DNA from 3 places in the Caldimonas brevitalea genome. Region 1 is predicted to be linked to each of the others. Evidence: riboswitches for the same ligand, from Rfam matches in the RefSeq annotation. Region 1 holds a riboswitch; each other region holds the start of a gene.
What was found. Region 1 has a riboswitch for cobalamin ahead of AAW51_RS02625 (energy-coupling factor ABC transporter permease). Riboswitches for the same ligand answer to the same signal wherever they lie in the genome.
Positions count from the first base shown of each region.

Region 2: another riboswitch for cobalamin. It lies ahead of AAW51_RS24095 (hypothetical protein); the one in region 1 lies ahead of AAW51_RS02625 (energy-coupling factor ABC transporter permease).
Region 3: another riboswitch for cobalamin. It lies ahead of AAW51_RS12065 (TonB-dependent receptor domain-containing protein); the one in region 1 lies ahead of AAW51_RS02625 (energy-coupling factor ABC transporter permease).

Region 1 is NZ_CP011371.1:592,235-601,805, forward strand. Features, by position in the region: gene cobI (precorrin-2 C(20)-methyltransferase) at 1-673, opposite strand, end outside; gene AAW51_RS02600 (bifunctional cobalt-precorrin-7 (C(5))-methyltransferase/cobalt-precorrin-6B (C(15))-methyltransferase) at 663-1,994, opposite strand; gene AAW51_RS02605 (cobalt-precorrin-5B (C(1))-methyltransferase) at 1,991-3,172, opposite strand; gene AAW51_RS02610 (precorrin-8X methylmutase) at 3,203-3,892, opposite strand; gene AAW51_RS02615 (sirohydrochlorin chelatase) at 3,889-4,776, opposite strand; gene cobM (precorrin-4 C(11)-methyltransferase) at 4,779-5,570, opposite strand; gene AAW51_RS02625 (energy-coupling factor ABC transporter permease) at 5,576-6,205, opposite strand; cobalamin riboswitch at 6,650-6,880, opposite strand; gene AAW51_RS02630 (GNAT family N-acetyltransferase) at 6,937-7,425, opposite strand; gene AAW51_RS02635 (M20/M25/M40 family metallo-hydrolase) at 7,764-9,332, shown strand; gene AAW51_RS02640 (DUF3606 domain-containing protein) at 9,448-9,571, shown strand, end outside.
Region 2 is NZ_CP011371.1:5,670,637-5,680,207, reverse strand. Features, by position in the region: gene fdhD (formate dehydrogenase accessory sulfurtransferase FdhD) at 1-615, opposite strand, end outside; gene AAW51_RS24105 (FdhF/YdeP family oxidoreductase) at 612-2,924, opposite strand; cobalamin riboswitch at 3,067-3,318, shown strand; gene AAW51_RS24095 (hypothetical protein) at 3,497-3,964, shown strand; gene AAW51_RS24090 (DUF2149 domain-containing protein) at 3,975-4,325, shown strand; gene cobN (cobaltochelatase subunit CobN) at 4,322-8,353, shown strand; gene AAW51_RS24080 (hypothetical protein) at 8,616-8,816, opposite strand; gene AAW51_RS24075 (cation:proton antiporter) at 9,491-9,571, shown strand, end outside.
Region 3 is NZ_CP011371.1:2,721,240-2,730,810, forward strand. Features, by position in the region: gene AAW51_RS12045 (cobyrinate a,c-diamide synthase) at 1-1,064, opposite strand, end outside; gene cobO (cob(I)yrinic acid a,c-diamide adenosyltransferase) at 1,069-1,698, opposite strand; gene AAW51_RS12055 (ABC transporter ATP-binding protein) at 1,701-2,489, opposite strand; gene AAW51_RS12060 (FecCD family ABC transporter permease) at 2,672-3,676, opposite strand; gene AAW51_RS12065 (TonB-dependent receptor domain-containing protein) at 3,693-5,534, opposite strand; cobalamin riboswitch at 5,603-5,843, opposite strand; gene AAW51_RS28070 (galactose-binding domain-containing protein) at 6,070-8,727, shown strand; gene AAW51_RS12075 (SDR family oxidoreductase) at 8,821-9,567, opposite strand.

The sequences.
Region 1 (9,571 bases):
GCGTGCGCAGGTCGTGCACCACGCGTTCTTCGGGCGCACCGGCCTTTTCGATGAAGCAGCTGCACGTCAGCAGATCGCGGCGTTCGAGCAAGGCGATCAGGTCGTCGAGCAGGGGCTTGACCTTCATCAGCACCAGCGTGTCGAAGTCGTCGAGCAGTCGCTCGACCATGCCGACGCCGTAGGCCGCCGGCACCACCGCCACGGTGTCGTCCTGCTCGGCGAGCGGCCAGCGCAGTTGCGCGCAGCCGGCAAGGAAGGACGTGACACCGGGCACCACCTCGACCGACACGTCGGGCTGCAGCGCCTGCAGCGTGCGGGCCAGGTGGCCGAAGGTGGCATAGGTGGAGGCGTCGCCTTCGACCAGGAACATCACGTCGATGCCGCTTTGCAACGCCTCATGCACCGTCTGTGCGGCGCGCAGCCAGTGGCGGGCCAGCCGCTGCGCATCGTGTGTCATCGGAAACAGCAGGGGCTGGTGACCGAGCGGGGGCGTGAGGCCGGCGCGTTCGGCAATCGCCATGGCATAGCTCGGGCTCTTGGTGCTGCGCACCGGGTAGGTCCACAGCGTGCCCGGGCGCTGCAGCAGCGCGTGAGCGCGCCGTGTCATCAGCTGCGGGTCGCCCGGGCCCAGCGACACGCCGTAGAGCGTCGCACGGGTGGCTTCAACCATCATGTGCCTCCTTCGTGGCGCTGACGATCCAGACCGGGTTCTCGGCCGCCAGCCGGTGCATCTCGAGGATGGGTTTGCTGCGCGAGGCCTGCAGTTGCAGCACGTCCCACGACACTGGCCGCCTCGCCTGCGCGGCCTTCAGCGCGGTGACGGCCGCGGCCAGGTTTTCGATCGTCACGAAGTTCATGACCAGATGGCCCTCGGGGCGCAGTCGGTCGAGCACCTGGTCGATCAGCGTGGGCAGTTCACCGCCGGAGCCGCCGATGAACACCGCGTCCGGGTCGGGCCAGGCGTCCAGCCCCTCGGGCGCCTTCCCCTGCACCAGGCTGTGGTTGCTGATGCCCATCGCGCGACGGTTGCGCCCGGCGATGGCGTGGTCCGCCGCGTTCTTTTCGATCGCGTAGACATGGCCGTCGACACACAGCCGGGCCGCTTCCAACCCCACCGATCCCGACCCGGCGCCGATGTCCCACACGATGCTGTCGCGCCGCAGCTGCAAACGCGCCAGCGACACGGCGCGCACCTCGTGCTTGGTGATCAAGCCCTTCTCGGGATGGCGCTGTTCATAACGGTCGTCGGGCAGCCCGAACAACACCGGGGCGCGCCGCGGGCCCCAGCGCCACAGCAGCACCACGTTGGGGTCGGCGAATTCGGTATCGGCCATCTGCTGCACCGTCAGCGACGCGCGCACACGCTCGGCCGGCTGGCACAGCCGCTCGGCGACGGCGCACTGGAAGTCCTCGCCCAGGCCTTCGCTCAGCAACAGGCGCGCGATGCGCGCGGGGGTGTTCTCGGGGCTGGTCAGGATGGCCAGCCGGTCGTGCGACTGCACCGCCCGCAACAGCGCATACAGGCCGTGGCGGGCATCGGCCCCCTCCACCCACTCCCCGGCGTCGCGGGTGTGGACCGAGACGATCTTGAGGTCGTGCCAGGGCAGCCCGATGCGCGCGCAGGCGATCTGCAGGGTCGACAGGTTGGGCAGGATCTCGAGCGCTTCGATGCACAGCCGCGAGGCCAGATAGGCCGCAATGCCGTGGCACAGCGGGTCGCCGCTGGCCAGCACCACACAGCGCTGGCCCGCTTGCTGGGCCTGCGCGACCCATTGCGGCACCTCGCTCAGCGCGCCGGTCAGGTCGCGCTGCTGTGCGTCAGGGCGGATCTGGGCGGCCAGCAACGCCAGCGTGCGGCGGCCGCCGATCACCCACTGCGCCTGCTGCAAATGGGTCAGCGCGGTGGCGTGCAGGCTGGCGGCGCCATCGTCGAGGACGCCGATGACCCGGCAAGGTGGCGCCGCGAGGATGGCGTGCTGAGGGCTGTCGTTCATGGGTCGTGGGTGAATGACGAGGCTGGCGCCAGGGACGAGGCCGGTGCCGGGGCAGACGCTGGCGCCAGGGAAGCGGCTTGCGCCAGCTTGCGACCGTCGAAGTCGCACACCAGCACGGTGAGGTGGAACTGCGACGCATAGCGGCCTTGCAGCGTGCGCACGACTCGCTCGGCGAGCGCCTGGTGGAAGGCTTCGGTCAAGCCCAGCGCCGCCATCCGTTCGCTGGCATAGCGGGCGGTCTCGGCCTGGCGGATGTCGTCGCAGACGTCGGCCGGCACGCCGAGGCCGGCACACAGCTCGGCCAGCAAACCGGTGTCGACCTCGGCGCGGTGGGCATGCGTGATGGTCTCGCCTTGTGCGATCTTGGTGAGTTTGCCGACCATGCCGCCGATGACCACCTGGCGCAGGCCGCAGGCCACCGCGGTGTCGAGCGCATAGCGCAGGAAGTCGCCCATTTGCACGAAGCACGCCTGCGGCAGGCCGGGCAGCTCGTCCATCGCGAACTTTTCGGTGCGGCCTCCGGTGGTCAGCACCACCCGACCGGCGCCGGTGGTGGCCGCCACCTGCACACCTTGCACGACGCTCGCGCGGTAGGCCGCGGTCGAGTAGGGCTTGACGATGCCGGTGGTGCCGAGGATCGAGATGCCGCCGAGGATGCCCAGGCGCGCGTTGAGCGTCTTCTTGGCCATTTCGAGGCCCTGCGGCACCGAGATCGTCACTTCGATGCCGCCCTCGTCCAACAAGCCGGCCGCGGCACGGCGCACGTTGTCGTCGATGTTGCGGCGTGGCACCGGGTTGATCGCGGGCCCGCCCACCTCCAGGCCCAGCCCCGGCATCGTCACCGTGCCGACACCGTGGCCGCCGCGCAGTCGCACCTGCCCGGGGTGTTGCGGCAGCAGCCGCACATCGGCGGTCAGGTGGGCGCGGTCGGTGCAATCCGGGTCGTCGCCTGCGTCCTTGATCACCATCGCATGGGCGGTGCGTTCCCAGCCGCTGCCGGCACAGCGGCCCTCGTGCACCTGGAACACCACCGGCTGGCCGTTCGGCAACCAGCACTCCACCTGCGCGGGCACGCGCCCCTCGACCAAGCCCACCACGGCCGCCCGCGCCGCGGCGGCCGAGCAGGCGCCGGTGGTGAAGCCGGTGCGCGTGCCGCGCTGGACCGTTTTCTCCATCATGTTGAGTGCCCCTGCGATGCCGCCGGTCGTTCACCTGAGCAGGACGCGCTGCTGACGCGCTTCCGCCAGGGCCAGCAGCGCATGCAGCGCGGCCACCACCAGGGTCGAGCCGCCCTTGCGCCCCCGCACGATGATCCAGGGGATGTCCTGCACCTCGGCCAGCAAGTCCTTCGACTCGGCGGCCGAAACAAAGCCCACCGGCATGCCGATCACCAGGGCGGGCCGGGCCGCGCCAGCGCGCATCAGCCGCACCAGCTCGATCAGCGCGGTCGGCGCATTGCCGATGCCCACGAGGGCGCCGTCGAGCAGGCCGAGTCGCTGCGCCTTGCGCATGGCCTGCACGGCGCGGGTGGTGTCTTCGGCGCGCGCGGTGGCCATCACGTCGGCATCGCCGATGAAGTGATGCGTGCGCACGCCAAAGTGCGCCAGGCGCGGCGCCGACAAGCCGCTGCAGATCATCTCGACGTCGGCCACCATCGGTGTGCCGCCGCGCAGCAGCGCCTGCACGCCGGCCTCGACCGCCTGCGGATGAAACTCGGTCAGGCCGTTGAATTCGAAATCGGCGTTGGCGTGGATCATGCGACGCACGACTGGCCACTGCTCGGGGGCGTAGGGGTGGGGGCCGACCTCGGCATCGATGATGGCGAACGACTCGTGCTCGATCACCTGGCCGGCACGGGTCAGTTGCTCGGTGACGGTGTTGGTGCGGCTGTTGTTCATGCGGCCACCGGGGCAAGCGGCGGTGGCACCGGCGCGGTGTCGTGCGCGGTGTCGTGCGTATGCCCACCATGCCCCAGGTCGTGGGCGATCTCGCGGAACTTGCAGCCGTCACATGGCAAACGCGCCTGCGGTACGCCGCCGACCCACTCGGCCACCCGATGGTCGAGCAGTTCGAAGATCTCCGGCTCGAAGCCGAAACAATCGGCTTGGGCGAGACGCAAGGCGGGGTACTGCTCTCGCAAGTGGCCGACCTGCCGCTCGATGCGCTGCATCAGGGTGCCGGTGAACAGGTAGTAAGGCAGCACGACGATTTGCCGCATGCCGATCAGGGCCTGGCGTTGCACCACCCGCTCGAGCCGCGGCCAGGTGATGCCGGTGAACGCCAGGTCGACCAGTTCGTGGTCGCTCGTTTCCTGCAGCCAGCGCGCCATCTTGGCCACCTCGCCGTTGGCTTGCCGGTCAGACGAGCCGCGCCCGAGCAGCACCACGCCCGTGGTGCGCGGGTCGGGCATGTCGAGCGACTGCATCGCGCTGCGCAGGCGCCGGCGCAAGATCGCCAGGATGGGGTCGCAGGCGCCCAGGTGCGGTCCATAGGCGAACTGCACGGCGGGGCAGTCGCTGCGGGCGTGTTCGATCGCCTCCGGAATCTCCATCTTCACGTGGCCGGCGGCGTTCAGGACCAAGGGCAGCACCAGCACTTCACGGCTGCCCTCGGCGGCGGCCCGCAGGCCCGCGTGCAGCCCGGGCTCGCCGAACTCGATGAAACACAGCTCGATGCGCCAGCCCGGCCGAGCGGCCTGCCAGGTGGCGACGAACCGCCGCACGTCGTCGTTGCCCGCGGCTTCGCGCGAGCCATGGCCCACCAGCAAGAGGGTCGGGTGCATCTTCAGGCTCCTGAGGGTGTCGAGGCACGACGGAAGCGGTGGGTGTAGCCGGCGTCGTAGAGCTTGGACTTGGCCAGCGTGGCCCAGTGGCGGGCGCCCAGCGTGGGGCTCGCGATGATCATCGCCTGGCTGACGATGCCGGCGGCGCGACAGCGTTGCTTGATGTCGGCCAGGGTGCCGCGCACGATGCGTTCTTCGCCAGGCCAGCTGGCCTTGTGCACCACCAGCACCGGGGCTTCGGCGGGCCAGCCCGCCTCCTGCAGCGCTTGCTCCACCTGGTGCAGCAGCGTGATCGACAAGAACAGGCACAAGGTGCAGCGGTGGCGGGCCAGCTCGACCAGCGACTCACCGGCCGGCATCGGCGTGCGGCCGGCCACGCGCGTGAAGATCACGCTCTGCGTGACTTCGGGCAGCGTGAAGCTCTCGACGGCCGCGGCGGCGGCGGCCATCGCCGACGAGACACCGGGCACGACGGCCACCGGTATGCCGGCGCGATCGAGCGGCTGCACCATTTCGATGAGCGTGCCGTACAGGGCTGGATCGCCGGTCTGCAGCCGCACCACCGTGTCGTGCCGGGAGGCCTGGGCGATCAGCCAGGCGACGATTTGGGCCAGCGTCATGTCTTTGGAGTCGGCGATGGTGCAGCCGGGCGGCGCCCAGCAGGCGACCGCCGCGTTGACCAGCGAGCCGGCGTAGAGGACCGCGCCAGCGCGTTCGAGCAACACCCGCCCCTTGAGGGTGAGCAACTCCGGATCGCCCGGACCGGCGCCCACGAACCAGACAGTGCCGGGCATGGTGATCAGCGCACTGCGAGAGGCGCAAAACACGCAGCGGCCCAGCGCCGATGGCCAACCCGGCGGATCGAGGCGAGCACCGCCAGCGTCACGACCGGCTCCAGCGCGACCACCGCGGCATACGAGGCGGCAAACCGCAGCCACTCGTGCACCGGCGTCGCCACCTCGCCGATGGCGAGCCAGAAGCCCACCATCGAGGTGACGCCGGCGTAGTAGCGGGCGTCCAGTTTCAGCACGTCGGTCCAGGTCGGCTGTGCCGCGCTGGGCGACCGGGTCAGGTGCACCATCAGCAGCGGCACGGCGAGCGACAGGAAGTTGACCGACAGGTGCACCAGGTCGGCGGGTTCGAACAGCAGGCCTTGCATCAGCAGCCCCAGCCCGAAGCCGAACAGCGTGGGCAACAGGCCGAACGCGAGGTAGATCGGCATCGCGCCGACGAAGTGCAGCTCCGACGGGCCCACCGGCAGATGGAAGGCCTGCATGAACAGCGAGAAGAACGCTGCGGCCAGTGCGGTGCGCAGCCACATCCTCGGCTGCGTCAGCAGGGCGGGCGCATGGGTGGCGAGCAAGCCGGTGGCGACCACCGAAGCGATCATCAGCTTGGACGAAGCGAGTGTGCCGGGTTCGATGTGCATCGAGTGCTTCCTGTAGGTCCGCGTCGGCGCCCGCCCGGGAGCTCAACAGGGCCAGGCGTTGCGGGCAGCAGACGGGGTGTTACGGGCGACCGGACGGCGCACGCACGCGCCGGTGACGGGCCTGTTCACGGGGCTCTTGAGGGGGCGGGCGGCCGGCGTCGGGTGGGGCGGGAGCGAGGGCCGCGAGGCACTGGGTGGTGCCTCGCTTGCGCACGGGACGCGGCTCACGCCTGCCGTCAGGTGTCGCCGAACCTCGCTCGAGCGCGCCAGCCGCTGCCGGCAGCGCCCGGCTCAACCAGGTGCAGGGGCGGACCACAGCACACCGACCCGGCAGGAAGCAGAGCACGCGGCCGCGCAGGGCCGAAAACAGTTGTTGTTCATGATGACGTCGAAGGCCAGCAAGTCACCTGCCTCCCCGCAGGTTCCTCGTGCATGGCCGCGCCAAGGCGCGACCCCCTGTTGGCCGGTATCCGGGCTGACAGACCTCCCGTGTCATCCTTCCCAGACCGATCAGGCCCAGTGGATTCTGTACACGAGTGAAGCGCGAGGCTTCGTCCGCTTACCGTTGCGGGGGCAGCTCAGGTGGGGGCGGGTTCCGTGGGAACGGCCCTTCCTGATTCCCGTTTAACTGCGCCGACATGATGCGGCGCGAGCACCAACGCGGCGAATGATATGCGGTGCCTTGCGTGCCGACAAGAAGGGGGGCTTGCAGCGTCGTGGCTGGCGCGACCTCAAGCCGCAAAGCGCTGCAAGCCGTCGCCGGCGATGCGGCAGATGCGCCACTCGGGCATCACCGTCGCACCCATCGTTTCGTAGAAACGGATCGCGCGCGTGTTCCAGTCGAGCACGCTCCATTCGAAGCGGCCGCAACCGCGCTCCAGCGCCAGCCGCCCCACCTGCTCCAGCAAGCGGCGGCCGATGCCGAGGCTGCGGTGTTGCGGCAGCACGAACAGGTCTTCGAGGTAGATCCCCGGCTGCGCCAGAAAGGTCGAGAAGTTGGTGAAGAACAAGGCGTAGCCGATGCTCCGGCGCTGCCCCTCGATCTCGAGGTCGGCCATCAACACTTCGGCCGCCGGCCGTGGGCCGAACAACTGCGCCAGCAGCTTCTCGGGGGTCACTTGCAACAGGTGGGTGAGCTGCTCGAAGTCGGCCAGTGCGGCGATCAACTCGACCAGGGCGGGAACATCGTCGGGGACGGCGGGGCGGATCGTGACAGTCATGTGGGGATTATCTGGGGCCGGTAAGCCCGTGCAGCCACGGAACACCCGGCGTCGTTGGCGGGCTCGGCAGTGCAACCTCTCGCATGTCTTGTGATCGTTGGTGTGTCTCCTCCGCCGCTTGGGGCGATGAGCGCACAAGCGTCGCCTCAAACCCTGTCAACCCTGCCAGATCTCGACCACTTTTGTCGAAAACCCTCGCGGAACGCTGTCACGTCAACCCTAGGATGACCGCGCGCCGGCTTCACCCCGGCGCTCGCACGCGTCCGGGAGCCGAGGGCGTGGCGTGCCACGAGCGCGTCGCGCACCGGAGCCGGGTTTCTTCCTCTCATCGGAGTTTCATGATGCGTTTTCACCCCCTGGCCATCGTCTGTGCCGGCCTGCTGGCCTTCAGCTCCGCCGCACACGCGGGTGACAAGGTCTGGATCAGCCTGGGCGACGCCGCCTTGGCCCAATTGCAAAAACACGCCCCCACCGCTGTCGCAGCCAGCGTGCGGGCCTCCTCCACGGCGGGTGACCGCAGCACGGCGCACAGCGCAACGGACGCCGAGGGGGTCCACCTGGTGCAGGTGGACGAGGACGATCTCGCCCGGCTCTCGGAAGCGGTGCACACCGAGCTGCGCCGTTGCGGCGGCTACATGTACCACCCGACGCAGGCCGAGGGGCTGGCGACGCTGCAGCGTGCTTCGGGGGCGGCCCGCCGGCTCACGGTGGCCGCCGCGACGCGGCCCAGCTACGTGATCGACCAGCAGGCGGTGGTGACGCCGCTGCTGTCGCAGGTGCAGGCCAGCCACATCGGCCAGACCATCGTCGAGCTGTCGTCCTACGTGAACCGCCATTACCAGACCACGGCCGGTGTCAACGCCTCCGACTGGCTGAAGCAACGCTGGACCTCGCTGGCAGGTGGCCGGAGCGACATCACGGTGGAACAGTTCAGCCATCCGAACTGGCGCCAGAAGTCGGTGATCGCGACGATCCGTGGCACCGACAATCCGAACGAAGTGGTGGTGCTGGGCGGTCACCTCGATTCGATCAACCAGGCCGGCACTGGCGAGACCACCCGGGCGCCCGGAGCCGACGACGACGCGTCGGGCGTGGCCAGCCTGACCGAGGTGTTCCGCACCCTTGCCGCCAGCGGCTACAAGCCGCGGCGCACCTTGAAGTTCATGGCTTATGCCGCCGAGGAGGTGGGGCTGCGCGGCTCGCAGGAGATCGCCCGCAGCCATGCCACGGCGGGCGTCAACGTGGTGGGCGTGATGCAGCTCGACATGACCAACTACAAGGGGTCGGTCGACGACATCTACATCTATACCGACTACACCGACAGCCAGCAGAACAGCTTCGTCACCAATTTGATCCGCACCTATCTACCGGCCCTGAGGATCGGCACCGACCGCTGTGGTTATGGCTGCTCGGACCATGCCTCCTGGACCGCTCAAGGGTATGCGGCTTCGATGCCGTTCGAGGCGGCCATGGACGAGAGCAACCCCCACATCCACACGGCGAACGACACCTACGCCAACACCGGCAGCACCGCCGAGCATTCGCTCAAGTTCGCCCGCATGGCGCTGGCCTACATGGTCGAGTTGGGCAGCGACGGCGCGGGCGCGGCGGATCGGGTCGAGACCTTCAACGGCAGCCTGGCCCGCAACCAGACCCGCAGTTTCGGCCCCTTCAAGGTGGCGGCCGGCGGCAGCTTCAAGGCGAGCACCACCGGCACTGGTGACATCGACCTTTATGTGCAGCGCAACGCGGCGCCCACGACCAGCCGCCACGACTGCAAGTCGGACAGCAGCACAGCCGTCGAGAACTGCAGCCTCGACATCCGCGCGAATGGCGACGTGTATGTGATGCTGCGGGGGTACACCGCGGGGACCTACTCGCTGTCCGTGAGCTATCGGCCGCAGTGAGTGAGGGGCGCCGGGCGGCCAGCCCGGTGCCATGGACGCGCGATCGCCCCTTCGTCGCCGTTGGATCACGGCACGCCATCTGCTTGTTGTCAGTGTTCGTTTCCGGAGGTCCGCCATGGCAGATGAAACACCCGTTCCCATCCCTCACGATCGCACGCGCATCGACGTCACCCGCAGCGCGGAGATGCGCTACTGGACCCACAAGTTCGCGGTGAGCGACGACGAACTGCTGGCCGCCG
Region 2 (9,571 bases), 1.4 Mb from region 1:
CGGGCCGTGCGCCAGCCGGCCGATCAATTTGTCGAGGGCGTTGTGGCGGCCCACGTCTTCGAGCACGTCGACCAGGCTGCCGTCGGGAAGCGACCAGCCGGCAGCATGGCAGGCGCCGGTGGCGGCGTTCAGCGGTTGGCGTTCGGCGAGTTGCGCAAAGGCCTGCAGCACCTGCTCGGCCTGCAGCCCATCGAGCCGGCGCTCGGCGGGCACCGGGGTGGGATCGAGGTCGAGTGCGGCCAGGCTTTCCACACCACACACACCACAACCGCTGCGGCCTTCCATCGTGCGGCGCTGGTGCTTCAGGCGCTCGAAGGCGCGGGTGGCGACCTGCAGCTGCACGTCGACACCGCGCGGGTGCGCCTGGACGTCGATGCCATAACACTGCGCCGGCGTTTCGATCACACCTTCGGACAGCGCGAAGCCGAGCGCGAAGGCCTCGAGGTCGGTCGGGGTCGCCATCATCACCGCATGGGCGACGCCGTTGAACGACAGCGCGACCGGCACTTCCGCCAGCACCGTATCGCTGGCCGCGCAGCGGTCGCCGCGCTGGCTGCGGACCACCGGCACCGTGCACAAGGCGTCGGGCGTCTCGGGCATGTCGTCGGGCTTCAAGACGCCGGCGCTCCCGGTTCGGCCTGGCCGACATGCCGGGTCAGCACCACCGGGATCGACTTGGACGCCGGCGTGCGCGCGCCTTCGGCGTGGCTCGCCAGCGGCACCAGCGTGTTGGTTTCGGGGTAGTAGCTGGCCAAACAGCCGCGCGGGATGTCGTACTCGACCAGCAGGAAACGCTCGGCGCGCCGCTCGACACCATCGCCGAACACGCTGGTCAGGTCGACCCATTCGCCGGGCGCCAGGCCCAGTGCCTGCAGGTCGTCGCGGTGGATGAACACGACACGCCGGTGGCCGAAGACGCCGCGGTAGCGGTCGTCCAGGCCATAGACCGTGGTGTTGTACTGGTCGTGCGCCCGCACGGTGGCGAGCGTGAAGACGCGCTGGCCAGCGGCCTCAGCCGGCGTGGTCTGCCGCGGCAGGGCATGGGCCATGAAGTGCGCCTTGCCCGAGCCGGTCAGCCAGACCCGCTCCGACGCGGTGTTGCGCAGCCGGAAGCCGCCGGGCGTGCGCACCCGGCGGTTGAAGTCGGCGAAGTCGTCGAAGACCTCGGCGATCTTGTCGCGGATGCGGTCGTAGTCTTCCACCAGCCAGCGCCACGGCGTCTTGCTGTGTGGCAGCACGGCGCTGGCCAGGCGGGCCACGATCATCGGCTCGGACAGCAGGTGCGGCGACGCCGGCGGATTGCGCCCGCTCGACAGGTGCACCATGCTCATCGAGTCTTCGACCGTGATGGCTTGCGGCGTGCCGTTCTGCAGGTCGAGTTCGGTGCGGCCGAGGCAGGGCAGCACCAGCGCTTCCCGGCCGTGCACCAGGTGGCTGCGGTTGAGCTTGGTCGACACATGCACCGTCAGGTCGCAGCGGCGCAGCGCGGCCTGGGTGAGGGTGGTGTCGGGTGTCGCCACAGCGAAATTGCCGCCCAGCGCGAAAAACACGCGCGCGTCGCCTCGCTGCATGGCCTCGATGGCCGCAATCGTGTCGTGGCCGGGCGCGCGGGGCGGCTCGAAGCCGAACACGGCGCCCAACCGGTCGAGGAACTGCGCCGACGGCTTCTCGTGGATGCCCATGGTGCGGTCGCCCTGCACGTTGCTGTGGCCGCGCACCGGGCAGACGCCGGCGCCGGGTCGGCCCAGGTTGCCGCGCAGCAGCAACAGATTGGTGATCATCTGCACCGTCGCCACCGCATGGCGGTGCTGCGTGATGCCCATGCCCCAGCAGGCGATGACCCGCGCGGCCCGTGCGTACGTGAGCGCGGCGGCGCGCAGTTGGTCGAGGCTCAGGCCCGAGGCTTCGGTCAGTGCGTCCCACGACTCGGCCCGCACGTCGGCTTCGAAGGCATCGAGGCCGTGGGTGTGCTCGGCGATGAAGTCGACGTCGAGCAACCGGGGCCGCCCTGCGGCGCGCGCGGCGTCGTCGAGTTCGAACAGCGCCTTGCACAGGCCCTTGACGGCCGCGAGGTCACCGCCGATGCGCAGCTGGAAGTAGTCGCTGCTGATCGGCGTTGAGCCGAGCGTGGCCATCTCGAGGGCGTTCTGCGGGTCGGCGAAGCGCTCCAGCCCGCGTTCACGCAGCGGGTTGAAGCTCAAGATGCGGGCGCCCCGGCGCGACGCGGCGCGCAGCTCGCCGAGCATGCGGGGGTGGTTGGTGCCGGGGTTCTGGCCAAAGATCAGGATCGCATCGGCCTGTTCGAAGTCGGCCAGCGTGACGCTGCCCTTGCCGACGCCGATGCTTTGCTTCAAGCCGGTGCCGCTCGGCTCGTGACACATGTTGGAGCAGTCGGGGAAGTTGTTGGTGCCGTACTCGCGCACCAACAGCTGGTACAGGAAGGCCGCCTCGTTGCTGGTGCGCCCCGAGGTGTAGAAGATCGCCTGGTCGGGGTGCGGCAGCGCCCGCAGGTGCGCGGCGATACGCTCGAAGGCGCTGTCCCAGCTGACCGCGTGGTAGCGGTCGGTGGCGGCGTCATAGGCCATCGGCTCGGTCAGGCGGCCCAGCGCTTCGAGGTCGTGGTCGGACCAGGCGGCCAGTTCGGCGACGCGGTGCTGCCCGATCAGTTCGGGCGTCGCGCGGCGCGACGTGGCCTCTGCGGCGACGGCTTTGACGCCGTTTTCGCAAAACTCGAAGGTCGAGGTGTGCTGGCGGTCGGGCCAGGCGCAGCCGGGGCAGTCGAAGCCGTCGGGCTGGTTGGCCGACAACAGCGTGCGCGTGCCCTTGGCGGCGATGCGGTGCTGCACCAGCTGGCGCGCGGCACTGCGCAGCGCGCCCCAGCCGCCGGCCGGGTAGGGATAGAACTCGATCTTGGGATCGCTCATTGGATAACCTTCGTGCTCGGCACCCCGGTGCGAGCCCCTGCGAGCCGCCTGGCCCTGGGGGCACCGGTGCCTCGCACGCACTGTAACGGGGTGAGGGCCAGGTTGTCATGGCCGTCGGCACTCGGCCGGACCGGGCGGCTGCGGTACATTCGCGGTCGTTGGTGCGCGTGCCGGCGGCTCTGCCGGCACCGTGAAACGGGAATCGGCAGGGCGCCGCGCGATGCTGCGCAGCCTCCAAGCCGAGCTGCCCCCGCAACGGTATGCGGACGAGCGGGTCGACCCTCAGGGTCTCGCGCTCGGTGCCTGTACGACGTCCACTGGGCCGAGCGTGGCCCGGGAAGGACTCGGGCACATGTCCGCCAGCCCGGAGACCGGCCAACAGGGGGCCACGCGCTGCGACTGATGCTGCTGCGTGGCTGCATGCGCCTGGGCTGCGGGGAAGCGGCCGGGCGGGTTGCCATCACGAGTTCCGCCATGTCCGAACGACCTTCCTGCTGCCAGGCCGGCCTGCTGCCGACCGCCTGGGCCTGCCTTGCCTGCCGGTTGCCGTCCCATCTCACCGGAGCGTGGCGATGATGCTCGAAGCCGGCATGGCGCAAGTGGCGCAATGGCTGTTGTGGCCGGTCTCGCTGGGGGTGCTGGCGTGCTTCGCGGCGGCGTTGTGGGCACTCGGCCGCACGCTGGCCGAAGCGTGGCAACGCTGGCGCGACCCGCGCTGGCGCTGTTTGCCGCAAGGCGACGAAGTCTCGCTCGATGCGCTCGAGCTGGCCGCGATGCGGCAGTTGGAGCCGATGCGGCTGCTGGCCCGCATGGCCCCCTTGCTGGGGCTGATCGCCACGATGATCCCACTCGGGCCGGCGCTCGCCGGCGTGGCCTCGGGCGACGGCGGCAGCACCTTGCTCGGCTTCGGCAATGCCTTCTCGGGCGTGGTGCTGGCGCTGGCCGCCGCCGCCATCGCGTTGGCGGTGCATTCGCTGCGCCGCCGCTGGCTGTTGAGCGAGTTGCACGCGGTGCGGCTGGCCCGCGGCCTGGCGCAGTGAGGGGGCGACGATGCGACGCCACAGCCTGCATCCGCTCGCCGACGAGGACGACGACCCGATGCTGTCGGCCGTCAACCTGGTCGACGTGTTCCTGATCGTCGTCGCGGCCCTGCTGGTGGCCCTGACCTTGCGCGCCGAGCGTGAGGCCGGCTCGACCGTCACGGTGATCCGCAACGCCGGCCGGCCCGACATGGAGATCGTCACGCGCGAGAACGGCCGCGAGGTGCGCTTGCGCGGTGATGGCACGGCCGGCGCGGGCAATGGCGTGCGCGCGGGCGTGGCCTACAAGCTCGACGATGGCAGTGTCATCTACGTACCCGAGCCGGCGGCCTCGTCGTCGCCTGCCGGGTCCACCCCTTGAGCGCCTGGCGGCGCGCTTGCGCGCTGCTGCTGCTGACGGCGCTGCTGCTGTGCGTCGCCCCGGCCCTGTTGGCGCGACCGCTGCTGCTGTGGGTGACGAGCGACGTGACGCCGACCACCCGCAGCGCCTTGCTGGCCAGCGCCGCGGCCGACGCGGGCTTCGAGTGGCGGCATGTCGAGTTCGGCCTGCGCCCGGGTGACGACCGGGCCGCCCGGCAGGCGCTGCAGGCGGGCCTCGACGAGGCCGAGTGGGTGTGGGTCGACGTGCCGCATGCGACGGTGCGGGCGCGCCTCGAGGCGCTGCTGGGGCCCGAGCAGGTGGCACGCTTCGAGGCGCGGCGCCCCGACCGCCTGCTGTACACCGACACGGCCGACGGCGACACGCCGGCCGGGCGTATCGCGGCCTATTTGCGAGCCGGTGGCGCCCGCCAGTCGGCACACGCCTTCACGCTGGCAAAGGCCGCCTTGCAGGGCGGGGCGTTGCCGGTGTTGCCGCCGCCGCAACCCTTGCCAGCACGGGCGCTGTACCACCCGCGTGCGCCGGGGCTGTTTTCGGATGCCGGCGCACTGGCCCGCTGGCAGGCCGGCGAGGGCAGGGCACGCGGCGCGCCGGTCGTGCTGCTGGTGCACCGGCACCATTTCGTCGACGGCAGCACCGGCTGGCTGGACCGCTGGCTGCAGTGGTTCGAAGCAGCCGGCTTCGCGCCCTATGCGGCCTACAGCCAGTCGCTCGACGCGCCGGCTTTGAGCGCTTTGCTGGAGGTCGACGGGCGGCTGCATGCGCGTGTGGTGGTGACGCACCAGTTGCTGACCCCCGGCGCCGCGCTGCAACCGCTGTTCCAGCGCTGGGACGTGCCGGTGCTCGCGACGCTGCCTTACCGCAGCGGGTCGATCGCCGCCTGGCAGGCCGACAGCGGCGGGCTCGCCACCACCGACGTGCCGTTCTACCTGGCACAGCCCGAGGCCGCCGGCGCCGTTGACCCGCTGCTGGTCGCGGCGCAAGGCCACCCGCGCGAGGGGCTGTCGCTGATCGAGCCCCAGGCGCGCGCGGTGGTGGCCAAGGCGGCCCGCTGGCTGGCGCTGCGCGACACGCCCAATGCCGACAAGCGGCTGGTTGCGATGGTCTACAACTACCCGGCCGGCGCCACCAACTTCGGCGCCTCCTTCCTCAACGTGCCGCGCAGCCTGGAAGTGGTGAGCGGCGCCTTGGCGCAGGCCGGGTATCGCACGCAGGCGGTGCCGGAGGCCGTCTGGATCGAGCGACTCAAACCTTTGCTGGCGGCCTACTACGAGGGTGCAGACCTGCATGCCTTGCTGGCGCAGGATGCCGCCGCCGCGCTGCCGCTGGCCGACTACCGCGCCTGGTTCGACCGGCTGCCGCCGCGCGTGCGCGAGCGCATCGAAGCGCAATGGGGCCCGCCCGAGCGCAGCCGCTATGTGGTGCAGCAGGGCGGGCAGCCAGTGTTCGTGATCCCGCGCCTGCAGATCGGGCACCTGACCGTGATGCCGCAGCCGCCGCGCGAGGAGACGCTGAAGTACCGCCAGCAGCCGTTCTCGCACCGCAACCGGGTGGCCCTGTCGCACCACTACCTGGCCGTCTACCTGTGGGCGCGCCAATCGCATGCCCTGGTGCACTTCGGCACCCACGGCACGCAGGAGTGGGCCGATGGCAAGCTGCGCGGCCTGGACGTGCACGACGATGCGTTGTTGCCGCTGGCCGATGTGCCGGTCGTCTACCCCTACATCGTCGACAACCTCGGCGAAGCGCTGACCGCCAAGCGTCGCGGCCGGGCCACGCTGGTCAGCCACCGCACGCCCTCGTTCGCCCCGGCCGGCTTCAACGCCCGCATGGCGCACCTGCACGAGCTGATGCACGAGTGGGAGACGGCCGGCGACGGCCCCACCAAGGCCGCCCTCGAAGCCGCGCTGCTGGCCCAGTTCGTCGAGCAGCAGCTGCACCGCGACCTGGGCTGGAGCGCCGAGCGCATCGGCCACGACTTCGCCGGCTTCATCGAGCAGCTGCATCCCTGGCTGGACCGGCTGGCGCAGTCGTCGCAGCCGCAGGGGCTGGCGGTGTTCGGCCGGGTGCCCGAGCCGTCTGCGCGCCGCACGACGATCTTGCAGGCGCTGCGCCAGCCGTTGATCGAGGCGCTGGGCGAGGACATCGACGAGGCGTTTCTGATCGACCACCGCGGTGTCGCCGACTCACGGCCCGCGCGCTGGCTCGACGTCGCCCTGCAAGACGCGGAGGCCGCCGCTCAGCTCGACCTGCGCCCGCCCGAACCGCAGGGCCCGGTGCCCAACCGCGCCGCGCGCCGGCCGATCGACACAGCAGCCTTGCGCGACCTCGCGCTGCGCGCCCAGGCCCTCGAACGGCTGCTCGCGACCGAAAACGAGCTGCCGGGGCTGCTGCGCGCGCTGGAAGGGCGCTTTCTGCCGGCCGCCTACGGCGGCGACCCGATCCGCAACCCCGACAGCCTGCCCACCGGCCGCAACCTGACCGGGCTGGACCCGAGCCGCTTGCCCACCCGCCATGCCTGGCAGACGGCGCAGCGCTTGTTCGACGACTGGTTGGCGGCCTGGCGACGCGAGCACGGCGATGTGGTGCCGCAACGCATCGCACTGTCGCTGTGGGCCGGCGAGACCTTGCGCCACCAAGGCGTGCAGGAGGCCCAGGCCCTCGCCGCCCTCGGCGTCGAACCCGTGTGGGACCACAGCGGCCGACCCACGGGGCTGCGGGTGATTCCGCAGGCCGAGTTGAAGCGCCCGCGGGTGGACGTGCTGCTGTCGATCAGCGGCTCCTACCGCGACCAGTTCCCGGCCTTGATGGCCTTGGTCGACAAGGCGGTGGCGGCGGTCAGCACGGCCGAGCCCGAGGGTGTGGTGGCCGAGGCCAGCCGGGCGGTGGCGCGCGAGCTGGCCCGCAACGGCGTCGCCGCTGACGCGGCCGAACGGCTGGGCCGGGTGCGCGTGTTCGGCAACACGCCGGGCGACTACGGCACCGGCATCGCCGAGGCGGTGCAGTCCGACGGTGTGGCCCGCCAGGACGCGCGCCTGGGCGGGTTGTTCCTACAGCGGATGAGCCAGCCGTTTCTCGACGGCAACCCGGTGGGCGAGGCGGGGGCGGACCCGGTGGCCCGTCCGGACGTGTTGGCGGCCCACCTGCGTCGCACTGATGCGGCGCTGCTGTCGCGCAGTTCCCACCTCTACGGCATGCTGACCTCGGACGACCCGTTCCAGTACCTCGGGGGCCTGGCCGCCGCCGCGCGCAGCGCCGGCCGTCGCGAGGGCCTGGCGCTGTACGTGAACCAGATCGAGGACAGCGGCGAGCCGCACACGCAGAGCGCAGCGCGCGGCATCGCGCTAGAGATGCAGAGCCGCTACCTGCACCCCGGCTGGCTGGCGGCCCAGCGCGCCGAAGGTTATGCCGGCAGCTTGCAGGTGGTGAAGGCGGTGCAGTTCGCCTGGGGCTGGCAGCAGGTCGATGCGGGCAGCGTGCGCGACGACCACTGGCAGGGGTTTTACGACGTCCTGGTGCGTGACCGCCACGGGCTCGGCGTGCCCGAGTGGCTGCGGGCCCACCCGCAAGCCTATGCGCAGGCGCTGGAGCGGCTGGCGCAGGCCGAACGCCAGGGGTACTGGCGTCCCGATCCGACGGTACGGCGTACGTTGGCCGCACTGTTGCAGACGCTGTCGGGACAGGCGCCGCGGCCGGACGCCTCGGTCGAGGTGCAGCGATGGACCGCGACCGCGCTGCAAACGCCTGCGAGGCCGGCGGCCGCCGCGGCACGAGAGGCCGAGGCGGTGCCCCGTGTTCGGAGGGACGTCTCGCCGCCCGCGCCTGTGGTGGCAGCTCCCGAGCCACGCGGCATCCGGCTGCGGCCCGTGATGCCTGCTCCGCGCGCCAACGCGGTGGTGCAGCGACTGGCACAGGCCTGGCTCGCCGCCGCGGTCGCAGCGCTGGTGCTGGGCGGGGCGGCTTGGCAGTTGCGAAGTTCGAGGATGCCACCCCGCATGGCAGGGCTGTGAAACGGGCGCGTCGCACAGCGGCGTCGCGTGGCTGCCCGGGTCGGGGCGGGCTCAGACGGTGGTGGCAGAGGTGAGAGGCCCTGGCACCGGCGTGACGCACGGCGTCGTCACGTGGCCAGGGGGCCGTCACACGGCGCAGGCGCTCGCCGGTACGGCAAGAGGGCTTGCAGACGAGACCTCCGGCCGTGCCGGATGGTGCAAGTCAATCGCGTGACAGCAGGGGTGTTGCTTTGTGTCGGTTGTAAGGCGCTGGTCCGTGCCGTCAGGCCGGTGCGAAGGCCTCGGCGGCACGCGGAGCCAACTGTCGGTCGGCGGCTTGCTCGGGATCTACCCCGCCTTGCACCTCGGACCACACCTGCAAGGCCAGGTCCAAGGCTTCGTGGCTCTGCATTGCCACCTGCTGGGCGAGCATTCGTGCGGCACAGCGCTCGATCCACTCGTTGCGGCTCATTCTGTCGCTCATAGGCGCATTCCTTCCCTGATGTGAGGAAGCGATTGTGCCCGCTCCCCTGCCGCCTGAGACGCGCGCCACCGAGTTGCGGGGGTGAAAACCACAGGGGCGGTACGTCTACCTAGCACCAGCGCGCCTTGGGGCTTAGGGCACTGGACAGCAGGGGCTTTTGCATCCCGACCCGGCGGTGCGGTTAATAGATCAATACAAATGTTTCAGGCTAGGATGGCCTCGCCACGTAGCGCTCGGGGCGATCGAGCGTTGCGCAGCGGCCAAGAAGCATTGCCCCCGCGTTGCGGGGGCTTTTTTTTGCCTCCGCGGTGGCGGCGCCGACGTTTGCATGCCTGCGGGGAGGGCCCCCGGATAGGGCAGAATGCCGCGGCGACCGGGCAGCAGGCCGCCGGTCCTCGGAGAGGCGAGCGCCTGCTGGCGGGCCATCGGATGGATGGGCCGGTCGTCGCCGCTGGCAGGTGGACCCGAGGGTGCGGCGCCGCTGCAGCGCAAGGCATCCGGATTGCCAAGGGAGGGATCGCTGTCCGATCCGGGCCTGGTGCCCGGCGCCGGCGAGCCGTGCGGGAACGCCCCGGCGGCCCTGCAGAAAGACCAACGGCCCGTGGTCTCCGATACACACAACAAGGCGCCGCGCCCGCGGGGCCGAGCTGAGCCTATACACGGAGGTGAACGACATGGTGGACGAGCTGAACCAAGCCCTGTCCTTTCTCGGTGCTGCCTTTTCCTGGGCTGGTCCTGACGCGCTGGTCGGCACG
Region 3 (9,571 bases), 2.1 Mb from region 1:
GTTGCCGGCAGCAGGCCGGCCATCGGGAACTCACGGCCGTCGAGCACGCGCAGTGTCTCGGCACACACCATCATGCCGCCGCACTCGGCCACCACCGGCAGCCCGCGGCCATGGTGCTCACGCAAGCTGTCGAGAAACCGACGGCAGCCGCTCAAGGCCTCGGCCTGCAGCTCCGGGTAGCCGCCCGGCAGGTAGACCGCATGCGAGTCGGCCGGCACTGGCTCGTCGGCCAGCGGCGAGAACGGCTGCAGCCGGGCGCCGAGGGCGCTCAGCAGTTCCAGGTTGGCCTGGTAGCAGAACGAGAAGGCCTCGTCACGGGCGTAGGCGATGGTGCGGCCTTGCAGCAGGCCGCCGGCGGCGGGCGGGCGCCGCGCCGACGCCGGCCGGGCATGCTCCGGCGGGCTCCATTCCGGCAGCGCCCTCAGCACGCTGATGTCGAGATGCAGGCCCGCGTCCAGGTCGTGCCAGATCCCGGCCAGACCGGCGCGCAGTTCCTGGGCCTGCACCAGGCCGAGGTGGCGCTCGGGCAAGGGATGGTCGCAGCGCTGCAAATGCCCGGCCCAGGTCAGACCGGGCGGCAGGCTCTCGCGCAGCATGCGCGCGTGGCCGGGGCTGGCGACCCGGTTGGCCACCACGCCGGCCCAGCTGAGGGTGCGGCCGCGGCCGTATTCATGCAGGCCCAGCGCCAGTGCGCCGAAGGTTTCGGCCATCGCGCCGGCATCGATCAGCGTCAGCACCGGCACCGCGAAGGCGGCGGCGAAGTCGGCCGGGCTGGGGTCGCCGTCGTACAGGCCCATGGCCCCTTCGATGACCAGCCAGTCGGCCTCTTGCGCGGCGGCCTCGAGCCTGCGCGCGCTTTCGGCCTTGCCGACCATCCACAGGTCGAGGTTGTGCACCGGCGCGCCGGTGGCCTCGGCCAGAAAGGCCGGGTCGATGAAATCGGGCCCGATCTTGAAGCCGCGCACCCGTTGGCCGCCGGCCGACAGCCGGCGCGCGAGCGCGCAGGTAAACGACGTCTTGCCCTGGCCCGAGGCCGGACCGGCGATCAGCAGGGCACGCGCCACGGCCTTACAGCTCCACGCCCGGCTGGGCCCGGATGCCTTGGGCAAAGGCGTGCTTGACGACGCCCATCTCGGTCACCGTGTGGGCGATCTCGATCAGCTCGGGCGGCGCGGCCCGGCCGGTGATGACGACATGCTGCATCTCGGGCCGCGACAGCAGGTCGTCGATCACCTGTTGCACGTCGATCAGACGGTACTTGAGCGCGATGTTCAATTCGTCGAGCAGCACCAGGCCGAGCGACGGGTCGCTGAGCATCTCGCGTGCGACCGCCCAGGCCGCCTGTGCCCTTTGCATGTCGCGTTCGCGGTCCTGGGTGTCCCAGGTGTAACCCTCGCCCATCACATGCAGCCGTACCTCGTCCGGGAAGCGCCGGAAGAAGCTTTCCTCGCCGGTCGGCACCGCCCCTTTGATGAATTGCACCACCCCGACCTTCATGCCGTGGCCCAGTGCGCGGGCCACCATGCCGAAGCCGCTCGAACTCTTGCCCTTGCCATTGCCGGTGGTCACGACGATCACGCCGCAATCGCGCTGGGCGGCTGCGATCTTGGCGTCGATCAGTTCCTTTTTGCGCTGCATGCGGCGCCGGTGGCGCTCGTCGAGGTCGGGAGTGTCGGTGGTCACGGTTTTGTCTTTCATGTTCAGGGCGCCGGCACGAAATAGGTCTGACCTTGCAAGGTCACCGGCAGCATGTGACAGGCATACGCCTGCTCGAGGTGGGCGGGGTTGAGCACCTCGTGCAGCGCGCCGGCCAGCCAGCGCGGGCCGCCGGCGCTGCCCCCTTGCAGGCACAGCAGCGCATGGGTGCAGCAGCGTTGTGCGAGGTTGACGTCGTGCAAGGACATCACGATGGCCTGCTCGCGCCGGGTCGTCAACAGACGGCCCAGCGCAAGCTGGTGGTTGACATCTAGGTGGGCGGTCGGCTCGTCGAGCAGCAGCAGCGGTGTCTGCTGTGCCAGCGCGGCGGCCAGTGCGACCCGCTGGCGTTCGCCGCCCGACAGGCTGCGCACGTCCTGGTCGGCCAGGTGTGCCGCGTCGCATTGCGCCAGGCACGCCGCCGCGATCGCACGGTCGTCCGGCCCCAGCCAGCCGAGCCGGCCGGCATAGGGCTGGCGGCCGGCCAGCACCACGTCGAGCACGGACATCGCAAACACGTCGTGGTGCTGTTGCGGGCACCAGGCGCGGTGGGTCGCCAGCTCGCGCGTGCGGATGTGGGCCAGCGACTGACCCAACAAGCGCACCTCGCCGCCGGCCGGCGCGCTCAGGCCGGCCAGCGTGCGCAGCAGCGTGGTCTTGCCGCAGCCGTTCTGGCCGAGCAAGGCCCAGCGTTGCCCTGGCAACACCTGCCAGTCGAGGGCCGGCACCAGCGTGCGCTGGCCGGCGCGCACGACCAGCGCATGGGTCGACAGCAGCGGGGTGTCTGCGGTCATTGGGTAACCTCCGTGCTGCGCACTGCGGTGCGAGCCCCTTCGGGCGGCCGGGCGGGGCTCATTCGGAAACCTCCGTGCTGCGCACTGCGGTGCGAGCCCCTTCGGGCGGCCGTGCGGCGCTCATTGGGTAACCTCCGTGCTGCGCACTGCGGTGCGAGCCCCTTCGGACGGCCGTGCGGGGCTCATGCCCTTGCCCCGTGATGCCGCAGCAGCAGCCACAAAAACACCGGGACGCCGATCAAGGCGGTGAGCACGCCCACCGGCAGCTGCATCGGCGCGACCAGCGTGCGGGCCAGCGTGTCGGCGATCACCAGAAAGGCGCCGCCGGCGACGGTGCAGGCCGGCAGCAGCCAGCGCTGGTCGTTGCCCAGCCACAGGCGCAAGGCGTGCGGTACCACCAGGCCGACGAAGCCGATGCTGCCGGCGACCGAGATGGCCAGCCCGGCCGCGACCGAGGCCAGCACGACCACGGCGACCCGTACCCGCCGCACCTCGACGCCCAGTGCATAGGCCTGCGCGTCGCCCAGCAGCATCAGGTTCAGGTCGCGTGCCAGCGGCAGCGTCAGGGCCAGCAACAGGAACAGGCCGGCCAGCGGCAGGCCATAACGGTCGGCACCGTTGAGGTCGCCGAGCATCCAGAACACCATGCTGCGCAGCTGGCTCTCGGGCGCGATCGACAAAATGAAGGCGACCATCGCGCCGAAGCCGGCGCCGAGGATCACCCCGACCAGCAGCAGATGTACGCCGGCGCCGCTGCTGTCGACGCTGCGCCGAAACGCTTGCGCGCCGAGCAGGAACACCAACCCGGTGGCCAGCATGGCACCCGCCGAGGCGCTCGCCGTCACACCGTAGCTGCCCAGGCCGGCCCACAAGGCAAGCAGCGCCGCCACCGAGGCACCGCCGGACACACCGAGCACGTAAGGCTCGGCGAGCGGGTTGCGCAGCAAGGCCTGCAGCAGCGCGCCGGACAAGGCCAGCAGGCTGCCGCACGCCAGTGCGCTGAGCGCACGCGGCAGTCGCAGGCTGAGCACGATGTCGGCCTGGACCTGGTCGGTGCGGCCCAGCAGTGCGGCCAGCACGTCGGCGAGCGGGATGCGCGCGCTGCCGAGCGCGAGCGCCGCGGCCAGGCCGAAGGCGGCCACGAGCAGCAGCAGACCCAGCGAGGACAGAGCGGCAGTCGGACGCATCGAGACGCTCAAGGCCTCAGCGGGGTGACCACTTGAGGGCCAGGTAGACGGTGCGCCCGGCGGTGGCGTAGTCCTTGGCCATCTCGTAGTCCTTGTCGCCCAGGTTGTCGACCCGCGCGATCAAGGTCCAGTCCTTGGCGACCGTCCTGCTGGCGCTGAGGTCGACCAGGCCGTAGCCGCCCAGGCGTGTCAGGTTGTCAACCCGGTCGTAGCGGTAGCTGGACAAACGCCAGTCGGCGCCGACGGTCCAGTCGGCCCAGAGGGTCCGGGCGCCCAGCGTGGCGTGGCGGGGAGCCCGGCGCGCCAGCAGGTTGTCGGTGGCACGGTCTCGCGGGCGCTGGAAGTCGACCGAGGCCGACAGGTCGACGCGCCCAAGGCGGTGGTTGCCTTGCAGGCTGAGGCCGGCGTACTCGGCCTTGCCAACGTTGGCGTAACAGCCCAGCGAGAAAGGTTCGCCGGCACCGGGGCAAGGCCCGGGGCCAAAGACGAAATCGATCAGGTCGCGCACCCGGTTGCGGTAAACCGCGACGGAGAAGGCGCTGCTGCCCTGGGCATAGCGCAATCCCGCCTCCACGTTGTGAGACGACTGAGGTTGTAGCGTCGGCGCCCCGTATTCGCTGAAGCGCTGGTAGAGCGATGGTGCTCGAAACGCGCTGCCGTAGGACAGCGTGCCTCGCCAGCCTTGTGCCAGGGCGAGCGCGTAGGCGATGCTGCCGGTGGTCTTGCCGCCGAACTCGCTGTCGTCGTCATGGCGGGCGTTCAACTGCAGCGTGTGGGCCCCTTGGCGCAGGCCGTAGCCGAGGGCCAGCGCGTTCTGGGCACGCGACAAGGTCTGCCCCTCGACCGCACTGCTCTCGAGCCGGTCCTCGCGCCGCTCGGCTGCGACGGTGAACAGCTGCGCACCCAGGCGGATCTCGTTCTGCCACAGGTGGCTGCGCACCCGTGTCTTTGTCTGGTAGGGCGAGGGGGACGTGGCGTAGCGGTCCTGGCTTTCCGACACGCTGACGCGGGTGGTGTAGTGCTTGGACCAGACCGCGGTCCAGTGCAGCCCGAGGCTGCGCAAGTCGGATGCGCTGCGATCGTCCTGGGTTCGCGAGCCGTCGTAGTCGGCGTCGAGATCGTGGTCGAGCCAGGTCGCCTCCAGACGCTGGCCCTCGGCGAGCTTCACGCCGAGCCGGGCCGAGCCGGACAAGCTGCGATAGCCGTCGCGGTCGGGGTTGAAGGTGGGGCGGGCGTCGAAGCCGTCGCTCGACTCGCGTGCCAGGCCGATTGCGTAGTCCAGTCGGCCCTTCGTGCCGGTCGCGCTCAGATCGAGTGCGCGCCGGTGGTGCGTGCCCACCGCCGCCGTGACGGAGGGGTTGAAGGCCCCTTCGCCCTTGCGCGTGAAGATCTGGACCACGCCGGCGATGGCGTCTGAGCCATAGACCGCCGCGGCCGGGCCGCGCACGACCTCGATGCGGTCGACCTGCGCCAGCGGGAGGGCGTTCCACGACGCTCCGCCGTCGCCCGCCTGGCTGTCGATGCGCACCCCGTCGAGGTACACCGCGGTGAAGCGGCTCTCGGCGCCGCGCAGGAACAGGCTGGTGTTGCCGGCCGGTCCGCCGTTGCGCACCAACTCGACCCCGGGCAGACGCGACAGCACCTCGCCGAGCGAGGCCGCGCCGCTGCGCTCGATGGTCTCGCGATCGACCACCGACACATCGGCGACCACGTCGGTCAAGGGCTGCGGAACGCGCGTGGCGGTCACCACCGTCGGCGGCAGCGGCTGTGGGGCGGACGATTGGCCATGAGCCGGCAGCGTGGCGGCGAGCGCCAGCGGCCACAGACCCTGGGGCAGGACAAACAAACGGAAGTTCATGTCGGCAGTGCAGTCTGACACCCGGCGCTGCGTCCCCGCAGGCCCAGGCTCTTTGGGCGTGCCCTCTCGTGCACGCCCCCCTGTTGGCCGGTATCCGGGCTGACAGAACAGCTGTGGAGGCCTTCCCAGCTCTCGAGAGCCAGTGGCCGTGAACCACAGTGAGACCGCGCGTGCGCGGCTTCGTCTGCTGACCGTTGCGGGGGCAGCGCAGGCCGGGGTGTCGCCTGTCGCGTGGCGACGACTCTTCCTGCTTCCCGTTTAACTGCACAGCCGACCGGCCGTGCGAGCACCAACGGGCAGATTGTATGAGAGCGTTGCTGCGTACACGTTTGATCACAGTGGAAGCAAACGCATCAGCAATTGACACACCGCCATCAGTGTGCAGGTGGCCCCTGAGTGGGTGGTGCGCGAGCGCCCACCTTTGGCCCTAAGGTGCGGCTTCCAACAAACGTCACAGGAGGACACGGTAGTTGCTGCAGGGCGACATGATCGACCTTGCGGGATCGCCGTGGCCTCCTCCAACAGGGAGTTCACCATGCTGAGACCGACGCGGTGTCGCGCGTTGCTGCGCCATGCCCCATCCTTGCTGATGGCCTTGACCCTGGCCGCCTGCGGTGGCGGCGGGGGCGACGATGCTGCCTCTGCTGACCACGCCGAGGCCGACCCGGCCGCCGATGTGCCGGCCGCGAAAGCGCCACAAAGGGCCCGCAGCCAAGGCCTGGCAACCGCGGCTGCCGATGTACCGGCCGCGAAAGCGTCACAAAGGGCCGGCAGCCAAGGTCTGGCAACCGCGGCGGCCGACGCGCTGCCCGAGCCGACGCCCGACGCCGATGTGGTCGGCATGTGGACGCCGCTGGCCGACTGGCCCTTTCTCGCGGTCCATGCCAGCGTGCTACCGAACGGCAAGGTGCTGACCTACGGCACCCAGAGCAACGACAGCGACCAGACCGCCTTGTTCTTCGACGAGTGGGACCCGGAGCAGGGGCTGACCGAGGCCGCGCACGTGCAGGTGCCGAGCCCGACCGAAGTCGATTCCTTCTGCAGCGCGAGTGTGCTGGGCCCGGACGGCATGCTGCTGATCGTCGGCGGCAACACCCATTGGCAAACCTCGCAATGGGACCCGGCGCGCCGTGAGCTGTTGATCCGGGCCAGCCAGATGCACCAGCCGCGCTGGTACGGCACGCTGGTGACCCTGCCCGACCAGCGTGTGCTGGTGGTCGGCGGCAAGAGCTACAAGGTCGACCCGGTGCAGTACGCCGACACACCCGAAGTGTTCAGCCCGTCCGAAGGCTGGCGGCCCTTGACGGGCGCCAGCAGCCCCACGGCTTTCGGCGAGACCGACCACCGCTGGTGGTATCCGCACGCCTACGTGGCCCCCGACGGCCGTGTGTTCGGCGTCTCCAACGACCAGATGTGGCGCCTCGACCCGCGAGGCGAGGGCAAGCTGGAGATGCTGGGCCCCACGGGCCACCGGCTCGGCGTGTCGGGCAGCAGCGTGATGTACCGGCCCGGCAAGGTGTTGCTGCTCGGCGGCGGCGAGACGTATTTCGACCGCACGCCGGCGACCCGGCAAGCGACTATCGTCGACCTGACCGGCGAGACGCCGACCGTGACGGCGGCCGCTTTGCAGACGCGCGGACGCAACTACGGCACGTCGCTGATGCTGCCGACCGGCGACGTGCTGGTGACCGGTGGCACCGGGTTCGGCAACTCCGCGCGCGGCAGCGTCCGGCCGCCCGAGATGTGGAACCCCGACACCAACACCTGGCGCACCCTCGCGCCCGCGGCAGAAACGCGGCTCTATCACTCCAACGCCTTGCTGCTGCCCAGCGGCGCCGTCCTCGACACATCGGGTGGTGCGCCCGGCCCGGTGTTTGCGAAGAACGCACAGATCTACTACCCGCCGTATTTCTTCCGCAAGAACAGCGAGGGCGTGGTGGAGTGGGCGAGCCGGCCGGCCATCGAGTACGTGACACGGCGCTTCACCTACGACCGCGACCTCAACGCGGTGCTGAAGCTCGCCGACGGCCGCCGCATCGGCTCGGTGGCGCTGATCTCGGTCGGCTCGATGACCCACAGCCACGGCACCGACCTGCGCTACATGCCGGTGCCGTTCCGGCAGTCGGGCCGGCGTTTGCAACTGCAGCTGGGTGGCATGACACCGACGAATCTGCCGCCCGGGCACTACCAACTGCACGTGGTCGACGCTCGCGGCGTGCCGTCCCCGGCCGCTATCGTCGAGTTCCGCCCCGATGGCAGCCGCCTCGCGGCAGCCGGCCGCGCCAGCCAGTCTCGTACCGAGCGGCGGGAGCAATCGGCCGACGTCGCCGTCGACGGTACCTTCGAAACCGCCAGCCGCATCGAGGGTCGGGAACCCTGGTGGCGGCTCGATTTCCGCGAGCCGCGCGCCTTGGCCGGCATCGGTTTGTTCGAGGGGGATGAGGACTGCGGCGACGACGGCCCGTGCCCCAGCCTGTTCGAGGGCGTGACCGTGACGGTGCTGGATGAGCGGGGCGAGCCGGTGTGGCGCTCCGAGACGGTGTCGGGGGAGGCTCCGGCTGTGCTGGGGCGCTTGCAGTTCGACCTGACGCGGCAGGACGGCAATGCGGTGATCGGCCGCAGCATCGTGGTGCAGGCCGGCGCCGGCAAGGCGGGCGCCGCGCACTGGCCATGGCCATGGCCCGGCCGGGACCACGACCGCCCGGCGCTGCGCCTGGCCGAAGTGCAGGTGGAAGGCGGGCCGCTCAATCTCGCGCTCAAGCGGCCGGCGAAACAATCGGCCACGGCGCATGACGCGGCGGCGGCTTTGGCGGTGGATGGCCGCCTCGACGCCACCTGGAAGTCGGGCCGCGTCACCCTCACGCCCAACAGCCCGCAGCCGTGGTGGGAGGTCGACCTGGAGTCGGTGCAGAAATTGAAGCAGGTGAGGCTGTGGAACCGGGTCGATCCGTGTTGCAAGGACACCCTGGCCGATTTCGAGGTGCTGGTGTCCGACCATCCTTTCGGTGAGGGACCACTGGAAGTCGAGCGTCAGCGGCCCGGCGTGCGCAGCTACCACGTGGTGTCGCTCGAAGGACGCCGCGCCCTCGAACTGCCGCTCGACCCTGGGCAGACCGGGCGTTATCTGCGGGTATGGCTGCGGGGGAGCGGGGCGCTGTCGCTGGCTGAGGTGCAGGTGATGGGAGCGCGTTGAACGGCCCCCTTCACCCTGTCCCGGTGCATCGGAGCACTGCCTAACAGACACGGCCGGCGCCACGACGGGATTCCATCCCGACCGGCGCCGGCTTCAACGTGCCTCGGCCATCATCGCCACGGCGTCCGCGCCAGCCGGGAGGCGCACCGGGCTCGAGGGGTCGTTCGCCGCGCGCCACACGGCTTCTGCCACGTCCTGTGCCAGGGTGACGGGCCACGGTTGCTGCATTCCCGCGAAGACGCTTTGGGTGATGCCGGCGTACGCCTCGGGGATGTCGCCCTGCATCCGGGGCCGTGCGTTTTCGCCGAAGCGGGTCTCAGGCGAGCGCCCCGGCAGCACCAGCCTCACCCGCACATTGAAGGGCTGGAGTTCCAGTGCCAGCGACTCGGTGAACGCTTCGACGGCCGTCTTGCTCGCGGTGTACACGGAAAGCAGAGGGAGCGGCTGCATCGTCACAGCCGAGGTGACGTTCACGATGACGCCTGCCTTGCGCCGCCTGAACTGAGGCAACACCGCCTGGGTCATCGCGATCGTCCCGAGGGTGTTCGTCTCGAAGACCTCACGGGCGGTTGCCATCGACGTGCTTTCCAGGGCTCCCAACACGCCGATCCCTGCGTTGTTGACCAAGACGTCGATCGGCCCTGCGGCTTCGACGGCGCGACGAATGGTTTGCGCATCGGTCACGTCGAGGGCCAACAAGCGCAGGCGCTCGGAGCCGGGCAGAACGTCCGCCCGCGGCTGGCGCATCGTGGCGATGACCTGCCAGTCGCGGTCGAGGAAGTACTGCGCGGTGGCGAGGCCGAACCCGGACGAACATCCGGTGATCAGGACGGTTTTCATCAAA